One region of the Janthinobacterium leeuwenhoeki genome, then DNA from elsewhere that is predicted to be linked to it. Evidence: predicted binding sites of a transcription regulator. Region 1 holds the regulator's gene; each other region holds the start of a gene.
What was found. The regulator sigma-54, encoded in region 1, starts transcription at its own class of promoters, with help from an activator protein. The targets are predictions, from matches to a motif close to TGGCANGNAANCTGCTTT.
Positions count from the first base shown of each region.

Region 2: a site for sigma-54 is predicted at 4,285-4,302, ahead of ACQ4WS_RS14830 (EDSAP-1 family PEP-CTERM protein). Genes of this name have one in related genera too.
Region 3: a site for sigma-54 is predicted at 2,079-2,096, ahead of ACQ4WS_RS13945 (EDSAP-1 family PEP-CTERM protein). Genes of this name have one in related genera too.

Region 1 covers NZ_JBNYXT010000030.1:25,532-32,085, reverse strand. Annotated here, with positions in the region: gene queF (NADPH-dependent 7-cyano-7-deazaguanine reductase QueF) at 1-50, shown strand, start outside; gene ACQ4WS_RS19885 (PTS sugar transporter subunit IIA) at 394-876, shown strand; gene hprK (HPr(Ser) kinase/phosphatase) at 913-1,848, shown strand; gene rapZ (RNase adapter RapZ) at 2,001-2,864, shown strand; gene ACQ4WS_RS19870 (enoyl-CoA hydratase/isomerase family protein) at 2,865-3,950, opposite strand; gene hpf (ribosome hibernation-promoting factor, HPF/YfiA family) at 4,087-4,446, opposite strand; gene ACQ4WS_RS19860 (RNA polymerase factor sigma-54) at 4,516-5,994, opposite strand; gene lptB (LPS export ABC transporter ATP-binding protein) at 5,999-6,554, opposite strand, start outside.
Region 2 covers NZ_JBNYXT010000017.1:19,885-26,438, reverse strand. Annotated here, with positions in the region: gene ACQ4WS_RS14855 (MFS transporter) at 1-634, opposite strand, end outside; gene ACQ4WS_RS14850 (lysine N(6)-hydroxylase/L-ornithine N(5)-oxygenase family protein) at 631-1,959, opposite strand; partial or broken gene ACQ4WS_RS14845 (HipA domain-containing protein) at 2,673-3,368, shown strand; gene ACQ4WS_RS14840 (dodecin) at 3,517-3,723, shown strand; gene ACQ4WS_RS14835 (hypothetical protein) at 3,764-4,075, opposite strand; gene ACQ4WS_RS14830 (EDSAP-1 family PEP-CTERM protein) at 4,390-5,379, shown strand; gene ACQ4WS_RS14825 (tetratricopeptide repeat protein) at 5,397-6,482, opposite strand; gene ACQ4WS_RS14820 (type II secretion system F family protein) at 6,494-6,554, opposite strand, start outside.
Region 3 covers NZ_JBNYXT010000015.1:70,694-77,247, forward strand. Annotated here, with positions in the region: gene ACQ4WS_RS13940 (EDSAP-1 family PEP-CTERM protein) at 1-906, opposite strand, end outside; gene ACQ4WS_RS13945 (EDSAP-1 family PEP-CTERM protein) at 1,022-2,005, opposite strand; gene ACQ4WS_RS13950 (nucleotide disphospho-sugar-binding domain-containing protein) at 2,194-3,426, opposite strand; gene ACQ4WS_RS13955 (hypothetical protein) at 3,563-3,736, shown strand; gene ACQ4WS_RS13960 (hypothetical protein) at 4,004-4,141, shown strand; gene ACQ4WS_RS13965 (hypothetical protein) at 4,271-4,639, shown strand; gene ACQ4WS_RS13970 (acyl-CoA thioesterase) at 4,729-5,187, shown strand; gene ACQ4WS_RS13975 (DEAD/DEAH box helicase) at 5,273-6,554, opposite strand, start outside.

The DNA.
Region 1 (6,554 bases):
ACTTCAGCACGGGAGCGATGCCGGGCAATCTGCGCAACGCCCGTCAGTAACGCCAGGTAACACCGCGCAACACCACAAAACCATGCCAGCAGGAATGTTGGCTGTGTTTTAAAACAACGTTGCAGTAGTGCCGTGGAGCATGTCAAAGACGCTGAAAAATCGGAAAATCGCCATTCGGCGGCGTAAAAACCGGCGCGCCGCGTGTTTTTAATCAGGAAATAGCCGATACACACCGTTGTTATTTTTTTGCCAAAATGTTGACCATGCGGGCTGTAGCGCCCACTGCGCCCGCAGCGGGCGTATACTGTTGAGAATTGGCGTTACAGGCCGCCGAAACAGGCCTATAATTCGGCTCGCAAGCCCTCTGCGCATTGCACCATTTCATTGAGTGTCATGACTAATCTTAGCAAAATACTATCTCTCGAAAACGTCCTGCTGGACCTGGAAGTCTCCAGTAAAAAGCGCGCCTTCGAGCAAGCCGGCCTGATCTTCGAAAACAATTACGGCATCGCCCGCTCTACCGTCTCGGACAATCTGTTTGCCCGCGAACGCCTGGGCTCGACTGGTCTGGGCCATGGCGTGGCCGTGCCGCATGGCAGAGTCAAGGGCAGCAAAACCTTGAAATCGCCGCTGGGCGCCTTCGTGCGCCTGGCCGAACCGATTCCGTTCGAGTCGCCCGATGGCAAGCCCGTCAATTTGCTGTTTTTCCTGCTGATTCCCGATCATGTCACCCAGCAACATCTGGAAATCCTGTCGGAAATCGCCGAAATGTTTTCCGACGATGCCTTCCGCACGGCGCTGGCCACGGATCCGGAACCGAAATCCGTGCATTCGCGCATCGTCAATTGGCAACCCAGTCTGCAAGCGGCGGGTTAAACTTCAGGTATTCCTCCACTCCTGAAGAAGACTGCCATGTTGCAAACGCCACTGACGATACAACGCCTGTACGACGATAATCGTGAAAGTCTGCAACTGGGCTGGTTCGCCGGCTTCCCCGGCGGCGAGCGCCTGATCTCGGGCGACGTTTCGTCGGCCGCCGACCAGGTGGGCCACTTGAACCTGATCCATCCGGGCCGCATCCAGGTCTTTGGTCACCAGGAAATCAATTACTACCAGCGCCTGAAGGTCAATACCCGCACCCACGTGATCGGCGAACTGATCGCCGGCGGCCCGCCCGCGCTGATCATCGCGCAGGGGCTGGAAACGCCGCCCGACATCCTCGCCATCTGCGATGAGCAAAACATCCCCCTGTTCTCGACCCCGCTGCCGGCCGCGCAAGTGATCGACTTCCTGCGCGTCTACCTGTCGAAAAAGCTGGCGCAGCGCATCATCATGCATGGCGTATTCATGGACGTGCTGGGCGTGGGCGTGCTGATCACGGGCGATTCGGGCCTGGGCAAGAGCGAACTGGGCCTGGAACTGATCTCGCGCAGCCACGGTCTGGTGGCCGACGACGCCGTCGAATTCTCGCGCATCGCGCCGAACATGATCGAAGGCCGCTGCCCGCCCCTGCTGCAAAACCTGCTGGAAGTGCGGGGCCTGGGCTTGCTCGACATCAAGGCCATCTTTGGCGAAACGGCCGTGCGCCGCAAGATGCGCTTGAAACTGATCGTGCACCTGGTGCGCCGCAACGCGCTGGAAGAAGAAGTCGAGCGCCTGCCTTTCCTGTTCCCCACGGAAGACGTGCTGGGCTTGCCCGTGCGCAAGGTCGTCATCCCCGTCGCCGCCGGCCGCAACATCGCCGTACTGCTGGAAGCGGCCGTGCGCAACACGATTTTGCAGCTGCGCGGCATCGACACCTTGCAGGAGTTCATGGAGCGGCAGAGATTGGCAATGAGTGGCGATTAAAAGCGTAGGTCGGATTAGCGGGGCAAAGCCCCGTGTAATCCGACAACATTGTTGACGTGTGCAGCAAAGAAATACCACAGTCTAAATTGCAATAATTTGTAAAGATAGTTGCCTCGGGAGCGCAGCGCCGATCTTTATTGTATGATCGGCGTATGCATATCGTCCTTATCACCGGAATATCCGGCTCCGGTAAATCCGTCGCGCTCAATGTGCTGGAAGATACCGGCTATTATTGTGTCGACAACCTGCCACCGGCCTTGCTGCCCAGCCTGGTGCAAACCCTGCTCGACGAAGGTACACCGCAACTGGCCGTCGCCGTCGATGCGCGCAGCGCCGAGTCACTGACCAGCCTGCCGCACAATGTGGCCCTGCTGCGCGACCAGGGGCACGACGTCAAGGTCATGTTTTTGACGGCCACCACGCATTCGCTGGTGGCGCGCTTCTCGGAAACGCGGCGCAGCCACCCCCTGTCACACGAATTGCGTCCGAACCAGAATCCGGCCAGCCGCCGCACCCTGATCGAGTGCATCTCGGAAGAGCGCGAACGCCTGTCGGCCATCGAACAGCTGGGCCATGTGATCGACACGTCGGAACTGAGCGCCAACAAATTGCGCGCCTGGATCAAGGATATCGTCGCCTCCGAACGCGCCCCGCTGACCTTGTTCTTCGAATCGTTCGCCTTCAAGCTGGGCGTACCGCTGGACGCCGATTTCGTCTTCGACGTGCGGGCCTTGCCCAATCCCTATTACGATCTGGCATTGCGCCCCCTCGACGGCCGCGACGCGCCCGTGATCGCCTTCCTCGACGCGCAACCGAGCGCGCTGGAACTGCTGGCCGACATCCGCGCCTTCATCGAGAAATGGTTGCCGTCATTCAAGTCCGACAACCGCAGCTACCTGACGGTGGCCCTGGGTTGCACGGGCGGCCAGCACCGCTCCGTGTACATGGCGGAGCGGCTGGCGCAATACTTCGGCCCCAACGAAAGGGTCGTGCTACGCCATCGCGAGCGCTCCTAGTTAATCCAGATGCCGCAGCGGATGCGCGGCGTCCGGCCAGACGGGGGAAAAGAAGCGCGTCACCATGGCCGCGTCGACCTCGTCCAGGCTGGATGGGTTCCAGCGCGGCGCATTGTCCTTGTCGACCACCAGCGCGCGCACGCCCTCGAGCACTTCGCCATGTTCGAAATTGTGGCGCACCACGCTGCGCTCCATGCGCAGGCAATCGGCCACGCCCAGGCGGGCGCCGCGCTGCAGCAATTCCAGAGTCACCGACATCATCAGCGGCGAACGCAGGCGCATGGCCGCCAGCGCCTTGGCGGCGAACGCACTGTCATCCTGCGCCAGCGAGGCCATGATGGCTGCCACGGATGGGGCGCCGAAATGGCGGTCCAGCGCTGCGCGCGCCATCGCCAGGGAAGATACCCCCGCCTCGGCCTGGAACGGCGCCGCCAGCGCCTTGATGGCCACCGGCAAGGCCTCGCCCGGCGTCGACTCGAACAGGGACAGCAGCGCCCCCATCTGCGCCTCAGGCAGGTAGACATCGGCCAGGCCCGTGTACAGGGCATCGGCCGCGTTGATCGTCAAGCCCGTCAAGCCCAGGTACAGGCCCAGCTGACCGGCCAGGCGGGAAAGAAAATAACTGCCGCCCACGTCGGGAAACAAACCGATATTGACTTCCGGCATGGCCATGCGCGTGCGGCCCGTGACGATGCGCAGGCGGTTGCCTGCCCCGGCTTGCGCCACGCCCATGCCGCCGCCCATCACCACGCCATCCATCACGGCAATATACGGTTTCGGATAGAAATGAATCACATGATTTAAAGCATATTCTTCCGTAAAGAAATCTTCCAGCTGGGCGCTGCCGCCTTGCGGCGTAGCCAGGCCCGCATCGTAAAAGAAACGGATGTCGCCGCCGGCGCACAGGGCTTTTTCGCTGCTGGAGCGAATGATGACAGCGTCCACCTGCGGATCGTCGCGCCAGGCCAGCAGGGCCGCGCTCAGGGTGCGCACCATCTCCAGCGACAGGGAATTCAAGGCTTTCGGGCGGTCGAGCACGATGTGGCCCGTGTGGTTGCGGATGGAGGTGTGGACGAAGTCGCTCATGGCAAAATGGAAAGAAGTGAGAACGGGCACATTCTAGCGCCTGTGAGGGAGACATAGCGCTCAACAGCTACTGGCGCAAAAAAGGGCGCACTGTGCGCCCTTAGTTGATCACAACCGGTTGAAAGTCGCAGGCCGCTTAGGCGGCGGCGAATTCTTCTTCCGAATTGTCTGGCAGATGCTTGATCGCCTCTTTACCGTGCCCTTGCACTTTGGTTTTGTATTTCATCACTTGCCTATCGAGCTTGTCGATCAGGCTATCGATTGCGGCATACAGGTCTTGCGCCAGGCTTTCCACATAGACAGTTTTGCCACTCAGGCGCAGGTTGACTTCGGCCTTTTGACGTTTTTCTTTCTCTTTGAGGTTATCCACGGTCAGAATCACGGCAATATCGATGACTTGATCGAAATGACGTTTCACGCGCTCCAGCTTCGTTTGTACGTATTCACGGATGGCTGGTGTCACTTCGAGATGATGTCCGCTGATGGTGAGATTCATACACACTCCTAAAGATGATCGGGTTCGTGCGGTCCATCCTATCCGGCCCGCAGAGGAACCGAAAAAAACTTACAAACACTTACGCAGGCTCACTGGCGGAATTTTCAACGCTTCCCGGTATTTGGCAACAGTACGTCGCGCAATCACCATGCCTTGTTCCCCCAGCATGTCCGCAATCTTACTGTCGGATAAAGGATTTTTAGGGTCTTCTGCTCCTGTCAGTTGCACGATCAATGCCCGTATCGCCGTCGATGACGCTTCGCCCCCCGCTTCGGTGGCGACGTGGCTACCAAAGAAATATTTCAACTCGAACATGCCGTGCGGGGTCAGCATGTACTTTTGAGTTGTTACCCGCGAGATAGTGCTCTCGTGTAAACCCAGTGTATCAGCTATTTCACGGAGCACAAGGGGGCGCATGGCAACGGCGCCATGCGAGAAAAAGTTCTTTTGTCTTTCTACTATCGCCTGCGCCACGCGCAGGATCGTGTCGAAGCGCTGGCGCATATTCTTGATCAGCCACTTGGCTTCCTGCAACTGTGCGCCCATGGCGCCCTCGCCCTTGCCCTGCTTCAACAAGTTGGCGTACATGGCGTTGACGCGCAGGCGCGGCATGACGTCGTTGTTCAGGGTGACTTGCCAGCCATTGCGCGCGCGCTTGACGACGACGTCGGGCACCACGTAATCGGACACGTCCGAGGCAAACACGGCGCCCGGATGCGGATTGCACTGACGAATCACGGTCTGCGCTTCGCGCAAGTCTTCATCGTCGCAATCGAGGGCTTTTTTCAGCTTGTTGAAATCGCGCTGGGCAAACCAGGCCAGGTGCTTTTCCACGATGACGAGGGCCATGCGGCGCGTCACCATGGCGATATGCGGCAAACGCTTGATTTGCAGGGCCAGGCATTCGGAGGCATTGCGCGCGCCCACGCCCGGCGGATCAAAACTTTGCAGCAGCGACAAGGCCGTGCGCATCTCGTCGGCGTCGATTTCCAGCTCTTCCGGCAGGCGCGCCAGGATCTCGTCGAGCGACTCTTCCAGGTAGCCATTGTCGTCGAGCGCGTCGATGATCAGCTCGACCAGCGCGCGGTCGCGCAATTCGAGCACCGTCACGCGCATCTGCTCCATCAGGTGTTCGCGCAGGGTGCAGTGATGGGCTTCGAGTTGCGGGCGCGAATCTTCGTCATCGGGCGCCTTGCCCCGGCTCGCCTCGCTCCAGTCGCTGTCGCCGCCGTCCGCAGCGGCCGGGCCCTCGCTGGCCTCGCCGTCAAAGGTTTCCGCTTCCGCCGGCGCCGCCGGCGCTTCCTGGCCAGGCGGCTGGGGCGGTGCTTCTGCCGGCGCGGCCGTGGAACTCAAAGCCCCGTCGGACAGCAGGCGCAGCGAACGGTCGAGCGGATCGTCCAGGCGCTCGAGCAAGGGATTGTCCGTCAGCAATTGCTCCAGTTCCTGGTGCAATTCCAGGGTAGACAATTGCAACAGGCGTATCGATTGCTGCAACTGCGGCGTCAGTGCCAGGTGCTGCGAAGTGCGCAGCTGCAATGATTGTTTCATTGGCTCACATGCGGAAGTGTTCGCCCAGATAGACCCGGCGTACCGACTCGTTCGCGATGATGTCGTCGGGGCGTCCTGACGCCAGCACCGAGCCCTGGTTGATGATGTAGGCACGGTCGCAAATACCCAGCGTCTCGCGCACATTATGATCGGTGATCAGCACGCCGATATTGCGCTCCTTCAAGAAACGCACGATGCGCTGGATCTCGATCACGGCAATCGGATCGACGCCGGCGAACGGCTCGTCGAGCAGCACGAAACGGGGGTCGGTAGCCAGCGCGCGGGCGATTTCCACGCGGCGGCGCTCGCCGCCCGACAGGGACAGGGCCTGGTTCTCGCGCAGCTTTTCAATCTGCAAGTCGGCCAGCAGTTTATCCAGGCGCTCTTCAATCTCGGCCTTCTTCAAGGGACGGCCTTCGACGGTCTGGATTTCCAGCACGGCGCGGATATTGTCTTCCACCGTCAGCTTGCGGAACACGGACGCTTCCTGCGGCAGGTAGGACAGGCCCATCTGCGCGCGGCGGTGGATCGGCAGGCTGGAGATGTCCACGCCGCTGATA
Region 2 (6,554 bases), on a different contig from region 1:
TCGCTATTCCCAACAGATACAGGGGACGGCGACCGCGAAAGCTCGCACCATGGCCCATCACATGCGCCTCGCCGGGTTGTTGCGTGACCTTGCCGCTGCAGAGCAGGTAGATGCAGATCAGCGTCTGGATGGCATCACCGGCTGCCATGAACAAGAACACGTCTTCAACTGACCAGCGATCCAGGACAACACCCCCGATGATGGCGCCGAAGATGCCACCAAAGTGGATCACGATGGAAAGCAGGCTAGCCATGAAGACATGTCGCTCTGGCTTTTGCAGGCGCATCATGAAGGGATAAATCAAGAGATAGCTGCCTTTGAAAGCAATCATGCACAGCGAGACCAGCCAAAACATCGCAAGTGACTCAATGTGCATGCAGTACAAACACAGCAGGCCGGCTGCGATCTGAGTGATCACCAGCAATTTAATGACCGCCAGTTTGCGTGCGACTCTTGCCCAGACGGGCAGCGCCAGGATCACGGTGGCACTCATTGCCGCCAGATATGCGCCGACATGCTCGGGGCTTTCCATCCCAAAGCGTTGCGCAAAGAACTGGGGGTAAAACGGAATGAGCATGGTGTCGCTGATGACAGCGACGACCGTCATCGATAGTAAGAAAAAGGCTGTATTCATGCAGCTTTAGCCTCTTCTGGGATGACTTCGCTACCCAGCGGCAGTACAAATTCCTGAAAAGCAATGCGCTGCTCAATGGCGTAATGTTCGACACCGGTGATTTCGCGCAGGATAGTGGCATTGCGATAACAGGCCATTCCCAGATCGGGCGTACTCAGACCATGGCTGTATAAGCCTACGTTCTGGACAAATACTTCGCTGGCGGCATCATCGACACTGTAATTACGCGCTACGTCTAATCTTTTTTTCTCATCCCAGCGCAGACGCGATCGGATAGGCGACAGAAACTCAGGTAGCTGGTAGTGATAACCGGTCGCCAGTACGAGTGCTTCGCTTTGCTGTTGGTAGTCCTGACCGGATTCAGTCTGACGCAGCACCATGTCGTAACGATCCCTTACTTCGTCGTAATGGCAAAAACGCAGGTCGGCGTTGGTGAGCAAACGTGTGGGTATATCGCCGTTCAGTCGTTTGTTGTAGAGCAGATCAAAAATGTCGTTGATCAATCTGAGATTGATGCCTTTATACAGGCCGTGCTGTTGCCGGATCAGTTTGTCACGTTTAGTGGCGGGAAGAGCGTGGAAGTAATCGATGTAATCAGGCGAGGTCATTTCCAGCGTCAGCTTGCTGTATTCCAGCGGATAGAAACGTGGCGAGCGCGTCAGCCAATCGAGCTGATAACCGCATCGGTCAATATCTTGCAGCAGGTCATAGTAAATTTCTGCTGCACTTTGACCACTGCCAATAATGGTGATGGAGCGCCTGCGTTGCAGGCTAGCTTTGTCACGCAGATAACTGGCAGCATGTCGTGCACGCACACCTAAGTGGCGGCAGCATTCTGGAATAAACGGGCTGGTGCCGGTGCCAAGCACCAGCTTGCGCGCACGGTAGGTGCAAATCTGGCCACTACGAAGGTCGCGGCTATGCACCAGGTATAGCGCTTCTGCTGCATCGTACTCCACACGTTCTACGCGGTTTCCTAAGCGGACATTAGACAGCTGTGCAAGTGCCCACTGACAGTAAGCGTTGTACTCATTACGCATCAGGAAAAAGCTTTCCTTGATATAGAAAGAGTAGAGCCGACCCTGCGTTTTAGCGTAATTGAGAAAACTGAAAGGGCTGGTGGGGTCGGCCAGCGTGACCAGGTCCGCCATGAATGGTGTTTGCAAGGTGGCGTTAGGCAGCATCATGCCCGCGTGCCATTCAAATTGCGCCACCTGATCCAGAAATAGTGCGTTGACGTCGGTTAAGGGCTCGGTGAGGCAAGCCAGACTGAGATTGAATGGGCCTAGACCAATGGCGATGAAATCATAAGTTTTCAGCTGCATGAGACTTTTTCTCCAGGATGATTGAGGCAAAAGTTCAATGAGGTAAAGCCCCAATTTTTATTGGCATAAAAAATTCATTACCTCCTTGTGCGAGGTGACTGAATTGAACGAGTCGAACGTGCTGGGCAGGTTGCAGACCGATGGCTTGAGGTCAGGCAAGTACTGCGTTATACGAGTGCGCGTGACCTGAAAATCCTGGGGGATGGTTTTGGCGGGGAAAGCAAACCGTTGCCTGTGGATCGTCGCAGGTTGTTGCCGTCTGGGTGGGGGTCGAGGACCTTCCTGGAGTAGCTCTGTTGTAGCTTTGATTGTCACAAGAAGAATGGCTGTCTATAAGACTGGCGCTATTTCTGTCTGATTTTTCATGTGACAAGCTCTACAATAATTCAAATACAAATGATAATCAATATCATTTCGCATAAAATACAATTCTGCTGCGATCAAATTCGACAGTTGCCGGTAGTTGTCAGGAGTGAGCTCTTTGCAGATACGACGACAAACCGACTTGATCAATCAGGCCGGACGGGCCAGCGGCCTGTCGCACCATGCATGGGCGATCAAAGAGCCAAAAACGGCTCTTGTCGAATACATCGCATGCACAGGTGCGACGCCCTTCTCTCAAGCACCAAGAACGCGCCGGATACCCTCTACCGGCCAGGCCAACCGGCCGTTCACCCGAACCGGTCGCAGAGGTCCATTTTCGGCGGATGCCCATATGCCTGCGGCTGTTCAAGGAGTACGGGCTGCCCACGGCAAATGCCGAGATTGCGACCTTCGGCGCGCAGCGGGTGCTCGTCGTCGAGCGTTTCGACCGCGTGCGATCAAACGATGGCAAGCAGCTGTTCCCGCTGGTTCAGGAGGATTTTTGCCAGGCAACGGGAACATCACCGCTGCTGAAATACGAAAATGACGGTGGGCCGGGGTTAAAACAGATGTTTACCCTGCTGCAGCAATCGCAGCAGAGCGCTGCCGACATGCACACGCTGATGGCCTCCCAACTTCTGTGCTGGATGCTGCGCGCCCCCGATAGCCACGCCAAGAACTTCAGTATCGAGCGACTCGCGGGCGCCGGCCGGTTCAAGCTGACGCCCATCTATGATGTGATGTCCGGCTATCCTGTGATCGGCTCAGGACCCAAGCAGTGGGCCGAACGCAAGCTCAAGATGGCGATGGCACTACTCGGTAGCAACCGGCACTACCTCGCGCATGGCATCCAGCGGCGACACTTCAACAGCACTGCAAAGGCGGTCGGCTATGGCGCGCACGCCGAACCGCTCCTGCTCGATTTCATTGCCCGCACACCCGCCATCGTGGACAAGGTCCGCAGCGAACTGCCTGTGGGTTTTTCGGAAAAGGTGGCGGACAGAATTCTGGGCGGCCTGCTTGCTTTAGCAGCCACCCTCCAATAGATGCCGCCAGCCTGAAGGGAAGGACTCTCGGCTTGCGCGACGCATTGCTGCACCGCGCAATGACGTCCAGCACATTTAAGCGCAAGATGAGCACGTGCTTGCGCAAAGCAGGCTCCCGATGTCTGGCTTGCCTACCTGGGGAAATATCATGTCCGCACACACTTACAAGCTGATCGAACTGGTTGGCACATCGACCGAGAGCAGCGATCAGGCGATACGCGATGCCGTTACCAAGGCGGCGCTGACGGTCAAGCATATGGACTGGTATGAAGTGACCGAGTCACGCGGCCATATTGTCGACGGCAAGGTGGCGCACTTCCAGGTCACGCTCAAGGTCGGCTTCCGGCTCGAGTAAAGGGTTCGAGTAAAGGGTTCGAGTAAGACGGGCGGCGCGCTCACCGCCGCCCAGGCGCTCCCCGGCTCTCCAGCCACTCCCGGCCGCCGCTGTCCAGCGCGGCTTGAATCACCTTTTCCGGCAAGCTGTAGACGGTCGCCCAGCTGGCGCGGCCATCCTGCGTGTTGGCGGGAAAGCTGTGCGTCTCGATGGGCCAGTGGTATTTGCGTTTCAGCGCCTTGACGATGGCGGCCAGCGAGACGCGGCCTTGCAGCGGTTCTGCGCCGGACTGGTCGCGGTTCGACAGCAGCACGGCCAGGACCTGGCCGCGGCCCGTGCGCGCGCCGGGGAAGGTGGGGGTTTTGTTTGCCATGGCCTATTTTACCGGGCAATTATCGGACGCGATGCGATGTGCCGCACCTTTGATCTGGCGCCAGCGCCGCAGCGGCTTTACGTCCACGATGGGTATTTCGCCAGGCGGGCCAGCGCCGCCCGCCAAGCGGCGTCGGCCTTTCTTACACTGTGCCTCCGTCAGTTCAGTTCGCTTTACGCAAGCACTTGATTTCATGTGATTTTTTTGTGTGGCACGCAAGCTGCTTATCACTGTCTGCGAGATGAATCCAGACAAGTCATTCTGGATTCTTTATCCCCCGGATTTTCCGAGACTGACCACGATACGAGGCTGCGATGAACGTCGATCACACACGAAGCAAGACCCTGGGCTGGCTGGGCGTACTGGCGGCGGCAAGCCTGCTGGTCTGCGGCCAGGCGCAGGCCGGCGCGTACGGCCTGGCCGTCAACGACTTGAGCAATTTCCGTATCACCACCAGCGCCGGTAACTTGTCGCTGGCCGGCGCCAACCGCAATGCCAGCGATAGCGCGTTTTTCGAAGGCGGCGTGGCCGTCAATCCGCGTGCCGTCAATACGGGCCCGGCCGCCAACGCGGACGTGCTGCAAGTGTGCTCGGGCGGCGGCTGCAGCGGCTTGCCGCAAAATAGCTACGCCCCCAGCCCCAGTTCCACCCTGGAGTTCGCGCGCGGCGATGCGCATGCCTTCGGCAATATGCTCAATGGCGGCGCCACCGTGCGCGCCGTGGCGGAAGCACAGCGCAACACGGTCGGCGCCGCCACGGCCACGGCCGGCGACACCCTCACCGGCTCCGTCAACCTGACCCTCTCAAGCGCCGGCTTCATCACCTTCAGCTTCATGGGACGACGCGATCTGCGCACCAGCGTGACGACCTTGGGCGACAAGTCGAACGTGTCGATCATGGATATCTTCAATATCTCCTGCAACAGCGCCAGCCCCGTCGGCTGCCTGTCGAACGCGAACGCCGATGGCGTGATCTTCCAGTTCGCCCCCGATGGCGATGCCAACAATGGCAGCGACATCAACGGCAACCATACGGTCGGCAGCCTCGACCCGTTCAGCCTGAACTTGACAGCCGGCACCAACGACCCGGCCACCGGGCGCGCCTTCACGAATGGCTTTGCGCTGTTTTCCCTGACCTCGAATTTCGCCCTGCCGGCCGGCAGCTACACCTTGAACTTTTCCAAGTCCACGCGCACCGACATCGTCGTCATCGATCCCCTGGCCGTGCCGGAACCAGGCACCCTGTTCCTGCTGGGCCTGGGACTGGCCGCCCTCGCCTACACGCGCCGCCGCCAGCCGCAATAGACACTGTCGGAGGCGTGTCAGCCGAGCCGCGCCAGCGCCTGGCGCGCCAGCTGCAATTGCTGCGAATAATAGCGGTGCAACATGGCCGGGTCGCTCAGGTCATGGCCGAGGATCAGGCGCAGCTCGCTGGCAGGGCAATCGGCGGCCTGGGTCTGCACCTGCGTTTGTACCTGCGTCCCCAGCTGGCGGACCAGCTGGCGCGCCGCCAGCTCCTGCGCGGGCCGATACTCGACGCGCGTGCGCGCCACCTGAAAGCTGGTTTCATTGCTCAGGCGCACCACCTGCACGGGAGCACCGGCCAGGCTGCGCGCCAGCGCGGCGGCCAGGCCGGGCACGCCGTTGCCGTTCACAATTTCCAGGCGCGGAGGCGGTACGCCAGCCGCCGCCACGGGCCGCTCAAGCACGCTGACGGGCGCGCTGTGCGCCGCCGGCACGCGCTGCAAGCGGGCCATGCCCTCGCTCTGCGTGATCTCCACGCGCGCCATGGCACGCGCATCCTGCGCCGGCGTCGGCGTCGGCGCGGGCGCAGGCACGCCCTGCGGTGGCGCCTCCTTGCGCAAGACGGCCAGGTCGCGCCGCAAATCGTGTTCCTGCAAGCTGGCCGCCTGGCGCCGCATGACGGCCGCGCGTTCGTGTTGCCCCAGCCGTTCGAGCACTTGCGCCAGGTGCTGCCAGGCCAGCGCATTGAGCGGGTCGAGCAAGCACGCCTGTTCCAGCGCAGTCAACGCTTGCGCATCGCGTCCGCTTAAATGATAGGCATGACCGAGATTGCTGAACAGATAGGCTTGCTGCGGCAGCGGCGTGCCCGCCTCCTGCGTCAAGGCCAGCCAATGGGCAATCGCCGCGTCGTGTTCGCCCCGCTGCGCATGCAGCACGGCCAGGCCGTTGCGCGCGTTCACGTGGCGCGGCGCATGGCGCAGTGCTTGCTCATAGGCCGCTTGCGCGGCGGGCAGGTTGCCCCGCTCGAAGTGCTGGCGCCCCGTCAGATAGGCGGCATCGGCATCAGGCCACGCCGGCCCTGGCACGTAGGCCAGTTGCGTGGCACAGGCGGCCAGGCCCAGGCAGGCACAGGCGGCTGCCTGGCGGGATATGGTCAAGCGCATGGTGACTCCTTTCAGCGGCTGGCCATGGCCGGCACGAGCACGCGATAGACTTCGATCACGGCCGGCCCCATG
Region 3 (6,554 bases), on a different contig from region 1:
AGCGCCCGGCACGTAGGCCAGTTCGGAACTGTTCAGCATGTTCAACACCAGGGTGTAGTTGCCCGCCACCAGCTTGTTCGTGACGGCGCCATACTGCCCGCCGCACGTGGTGCCGGCGCCCGTACCCGTGGGCGCGCCGCAGCCGCTGGGGTCGTAGGTGATCATGCTGCCGCTGGTGAGCGGCGTTTGCGCGTAGCCGGTATTGAGATTGGCGGCATCGGCCAGTTCGGTGCCGCCCAGGATGCCGGAGCCGAGCTTGCCGTCGGGCGCCCAGTTGAAGACGATCTGGCCATTTTCATCGATGATGGTAAACGTCAGCGCCATGTTGGTGGTGGCCGTCGATCCCGTGCCGGCCAGCGCGTCCAGGTACAGTTGCATGAAGGGCAGGGCCTGGAAGTCGAAGGCCAGGCTCGCGCCCGGTTGGCCGACGACGAAATTGACGCGCATCGCGGTGCTGGAACCATTGCGTCCCGAGGCGTCGGCATTGCCGCCGCTTGTGAGGAAGGTTTCCGCCGCATTCACGGTATGCGTGCTGGTCGAACCCGGTGGAAAGGGCGGGATTTGCGAAGTGATGATCTGCGCCTCGCCGCGCGCATACGCGGCATTGCCCATGCCTTGCCGGCTAAAGTCGTTTTCTCCCTTGGTGACGGCGCCGCGGGTCGCTTGCGGCGCGTCGATCTCATTGCTGCCGCCATTGATGACACTGCTGCCGTTGAGCGTGGCGGCGGTGCGCGACAGGTCGATATTGTTGATCAAGGTGGTGGAACCGGTGGGATTGCTGATGACCAGGCCAAAGACGCTGGTGTACGAATAGCCGTAGGCGGCGGCACTTGCGCCGCCGTTGCATGCCAACAGCAGTGGGGCGAGCAGGGTAGCGCGAAGTCGGGTGCGAGAAAAATTGTTCATGGAAATCTTTTGGAACTCCTTTGCTGGCCGCTGCGCTGTAAGGAAAACCGACAGGGCTCGGCATAAAAAAGGCGAGGAGAGCCCCCTCGCCTGTGAATCCCCCCTGTTGCCTGGTTCAAACACTAGCCTTGCGGCGGCGGGCATAGCCCAGGCCAGCCAGACCCAGGCCCAGCAAGGCCAAGGTGCCCGGCTCCGGTGTCGCCGCCTGTTTCACCAGGTCAACGCTCTCCACCGCATTCAAGGTCAAGGTGTAGTTGCCAGTCGCGAGGGCATTGCTGACGGCGCTGAAGTTGCCGCCGCAAGCCGTGCCCACACCGGTACCGCCAGGTGTGCCGCAACCGGTGGGATCATAGGTAAACATGTTGCCGCGCGTCAGGAAGTTGGTCGCCAGGCCGGTGTTCAGGTTGGCCGCATCGGCGTTCTCCGTGCCACCGAAGATGCCCGAGCCGATGACGCCATCGGGCGTCCAGTTGAAGACGGTCGCGCCGGTCGAGTCGGTGATGGAGATGGTCATCACCAGGTTGGCCGTCGCGGTGGACAGCTGGCCGACCGTGCTTTGCAGGAAGACCTGCATGAAGGGCGAGGCCAGGAAATCAAAGCTCAGCGTTGCCGTTGGCGAACCGACGACGAAGTTGACGGAGAAGCCCGTGGTCGAGCCGTTGCGGCCGGACGCATCGGCCGTGCCGGCAGGCCCGTCAAGATGGGCTTCGGCCACGTTCACGGCCTGCGTGGAGGTGGAGCCGGGCGGGAATGACGGAAATTGCGTGCTGACGATCTGCGCATCGCCGCGCGAGTAGTTGCCCGCGGGGCCTTGTTGCGTGAAATCGTTTTGCCCTTTGGTCACGGCGCCAACGGCGGCGCGGGGCGAGTCGAGCAGGCCGGGACCGCCAGTGATGACGCTGACGCCATTCAGGGTGGCCGTGGCGCGCGAGATCGTGGTGCTGTTCAGGGCGGTGATCGAGCCCGTGGTGGCGGCGATCTGCAGGCCAAAGATGTTGTTGTAGGCATAGCCGTAGGCGCCCGCCTGTGCGCTACCGGCGGCGCACAGCATGGCCAGTGCCGCTGCGGCCGGAAGCAGTTTCAGTTTAGAGAGTTTCATTGTATTCACCTCGTGGTTGAGTGAGTCTGGAAGTCTTGCCTGAGTCCTGTCGGCAGGTGCTCATGGCCAGTACCTAGCGACTTCCATGCCAACGCATGAGGTTCTTTTGAAATCAAGGGCTTGGCGCGCTTTTGTTGACGCGATGCAGGTCTTGCCGGCCGCACTGTCAGAAAAACCGACGCTACCCGTCACGGCTGGCCGCCTTGCGGGACGGGACCCAGCAGGGCGTGCATATGCGGCAGCAAGCGTTGCCCTGGCACATAGTCGCGCATGGCCGTGGCCAGTTGACGCGCCGCCAGCGTGGCCCGGCCATCGTCGAGCATGCGCGTGGCGGCGTGGCGCAGGGCGGTTTCCTGCAAGCGGTCGGCGCGCAGCAGCAAGCCGGCGCCGGCGCCAGCGATGCCGTGCATATTGAGGAATTGATCGAGGTTGCCCGCGATGCCGATGACGGGCACGCCTGCCGTCAGCGCCTGCTGGCTGGTGGGGCTGCCGCCGTTGCAGATCACCAGGCTGGCGCGCCGGGCCGCCGCGTCACCCGGTAAAAAGGGCGCGACATAGGCGTTCGGCGGCACGGCGTCGACGCGGATGGTGCCGGCCGTGGCCGCCAGCACGGTGACGGGCAGGGACGCCAGCGCGCGCAGCACGCGCGGCAGCAACTGCCCCTGGCCGGAGCTGCCCAGGGTGACATAGATGATGGGCCGTCCGCTGCTCAGTTCAGGGTGCTGCCACCAGTCCGGCAAGTCGAGCGGCGGCGCCCAGATGATGGCGCCCAGGTAGTCGTGCGTGGACGGCATGGCCTGCGGTGGGAACAGTTGCGGAATGTCCGCGTACAAGGTGCGGTCGGCATCCGTATAGATGCGCCGCAGGTCGTTGCCCAGCGATGGCAGGCCATGGCGGCGGCGTACGCGGTTCAGGGGCACGGCATGCGAGGCGAAGGCCAGCGGGCGGATCAGGCGGAACAGGGGGGCGGCCAGCCAGATGGGCAGCATGCCTGTCAGGGGCAGGCTGGGCACCGTGTAGTGCTGGCGCACGTAAGGGCTCCAGTAGGCATTGCTGAGGGTGATGTAGGGAATACGCTGCAAGCGGGCGCTGACCGACAGCGACAGGCGAAAGTCGCCGATCACGAGATCGGGCTGGACGGCATTGAGCAGGCGCAGGTCGTCTTCCACATACGCGTGCAGGGTGCTTTCCGTATAGACAGGCTTGCCGTGCGCCAGCGCTTGCAGGAATTGCAGCGATGAAATACTGTCGATGCGCCAGCGGCGCAAGGGAGCGTGCTTGAAGCAAAAGTCATAGCCATCGGCGCAGGCAAAATGCACCTCATACTTTTGCTCGTCCAGATCCTGGGCCAGGCTCAGGGGGCGGCCAACATGGGCCAGGGTCACTGCCTCGGCCATAAAGAGGATTTTCTTGCGTGCCATGGCGATCGCTTGCACTCGCAGGAGGAGATACCTGCCAAGTTGGAGTGGCGCCACGCCGTTTGGTTCCCCAGCAGCCTGCCACTGGCGGGCGCCAGGATTTGGCCGTATCGGCTACAGTGGGGTAAAGGAGGCCACCATGCAGCCACAATCCCATCTTGCCCCGTTGCGTGCGCATAGCACGCCAGAACCCGATATGCCGCCACCGCCGGAAGGCGATCCCGTCACGCCGCCGCCGGAACAGCCGCCCCACATCGACCCCGTGCCGGTCGAGGAGCCGATGCCGCCACCACTGCCCGTGAAAATGCATTGACCGGATCGCCCGCGGCAAGTTCTCGCGGCCCGCAAGCGCGCATGGCGACCCGTCATGCGCGCTTGCGGGGAGAGCTGCGTCGTGTTTATTTCGAATCGGAAATGGACTGGGGCACCGCCGCCGGCGCCACGCCATTTAAACAACAAAAATGCTCATAAGTGTTGCCGAGTGGATACAAATCAAACTCTAACTGTCGAGTGTCATGCGGCCGTCACGATTCTGTTCTTATAATAAGACATCATAAAAATTCTTGTACAGGAGACCATCATGGGCAATTCCTTGCATAATAAAATCTACCTGGGACGTCGTCCTGTGATGACCAGCAAAAACCTTTTGGCACTGGCGCTGGCGGGCGCCGTAGCGGGTTGTGGTCTGGCATGGCTGCTGCTGCGCAGCTATAAATAAGGGCTGTCCAGCTCGCTCTTCAGTCGTCCGTTCGCGGCGCGGGCGGTGACTGATTCACGTTGCCTGTTGCCGATGCGCAGCGGGGCGCGTACCATGGGGGCCGAACACCTGGCCTTTTATGGAAAAGTAATGAAGAACGAGAAATTAACAACCGATGAATATGACGCGCTGGAGCAAGTTGCACGCGGCATCAAGACCGAGCGCCCCAGCGCTTGCGTTGCCCGCAATGCCAAGCGCCTGTCCGGCCTGAAGCTGCTCAGCTATGCACGTGATGGCCGTCTGTCCATCACCGAGAAAGCCCAGCAACTGCTGTTTCTGCGCCGCTGCATCATGGGGCTGCGCGCCGTCGCCACCGATCCGCTGACCAAGCTGGAATCGGACGTGTCCTATTTCCTGGGCAAGAAAGCCCATATCGTGGCGCGCGCCGACGGCGAGGGTCACGACATTTCTGACAAGGGCCGCGAGTCGCTGGCCGACATCGACACCCTGGGACTGTAACCGCCTGTCCCGGCAACCGGCCCCTGGGGCCGGTTTTCACATCCTCCCTCACTTTTAATTTCCCCTTGGAGAACACTTTGGACAGCGCGATGAACTGGTCGGCCCACGAACTGACGATGACGGTCTTGATGACGCCCGATATGGCCAATTTTTCCGGTAACGTGCACGGCGGCACCATCCTGAAATACCTCGACAGCGTTGCCTATGCCTGCGCCAGCCGCTATTCGGGCAGCTATGTGGTCACCCTGTCGGTAGACCAGGTGATGTTCCTGCAGCCTATCCACGTGGGCGAACTGGTGACGTTCCTCGCCTCGATCAATTACACGGGGACGACGTCGATGGAAGTGGGCATCCGCGTGGTGACGGAAAATATCCAGCAGCGCCTGGTGCGCCATGCCAACAGCTGCTATTTCACGATGGTGGCCGTGGATGCCAACCGCAAGCCGGTGGCCGTGCCGCCGCTGGTGCTCGAGACGCCGGAGCAGCAGGTGCGCTTCGAGCAAGCCAAGCTGCGCAAGCTGTCGCGCCAGAAGGTGTCGAAGAAATAAATGCAGCGGACATGAAAAAGCGGCCACCAGAGTGATCTGGTGGCCGCTTTTTATTGACTACCGCCTCGGCGGCGGTGCGCCGTGATTAACGGTCGCCGTAGCTGCGGCGTGCGCCGTCGGTGCTGCGCGGGTTCGAACCCTTGTAGCCGCCGCCGGTGCTCGGTGCGCCGTCTTTGCGTGGTGCGCCTGGCTTGCTGAAGGTGCGTTGCGCTGGCTTCGCGCCGCCACGGTTGTCGCCTGGTTTCCAGCCGCCTGGACGGGCGCTCGAACGTGGTGCCGACGCCGTTTTCTTAGGCTCGAAACCTTCGATGACATTGACCGGAATCAATTGCTTGGTGAAGCGCTCGATGCGCTTGACGTTCATGCCTTCAGCGTGGTTCACCAGCGAGATGGCCAGGCCATTGCGGCCAGCGCGACCGGTACGGCCGATGCGGTGGACGTAGTCTTCCGGGAACTTCGGCAGATCGTAGTTGAACACGTGGGTGATCGTCGGCACGTCGATACCGCGGGCGGCAACGTCGGTGGCAACCAGCACTTTGACCTGGCCGCGGCGCATGCCGTCCAGGGTGCGGTTACGCGCGCCCTGGTGCATGTCGCCGTGCAAGGCGGCAGCCGAGAAACCGGCGATGTTCAGACGGTCGGCGATGGTGTCGGCGTCACGCTTGGTGGCGGTGAACACAACCGCCTGGTCCAGCGTTTCGTCGCGCAGCAGGTGGTCCAGCAGGCGATTCTTGTGCGACAGATCGTCGACGAAGTGGACGCGCTGGGTGATGTTTTCATGCTTGTTCGACGAACCGGCGATCTGGATGACCAGCGGGTTTTTCGTGATGCGGCGGGCCATGTTGCCGACGACGCCATCCAGCGTTGCCGAGAACAGCATGGTTTGACGGCCTTCTGGCGTCGCTTCCACGATTTTTTCGATGTCGTCGATGAAACCCATGTCCAGCATGCGGTCGGCTTCGTCCAGCACCAGGATTTCCAGTTGCGAGAAGTCGATCTTGCCCGAGTCCATGTGGTCGATCAGACGGCCAGGGGTAGCGACCAGAATCTCAGGATTCTTGGCCAGCAATTGCATCTGTTTAGGGTAAGGCATGCCACCCAGGATCGACACGGCCTTGATGCGGCGGATGCCGGTGCTGTACTTGTCGGTGTTGGTGGTCACTTGCAGGGCCAGTTCGCGCGTTGGCGTCAGCACCAGCATTTTTGGCTGGGCAGCCTTGAAACGTGGACGCTCGCCGCGGGCGCGCGATGCTTGCATTTCCTGGTTCGGCGTCTTGCCGGCGGTGCTTTGTTCGGCGCTGGCCAGTTTGTGCAGCGATGGCAGCATGAAAGCTGCCGTCTTGCCCGAACCGGTCTGCGACGAGACC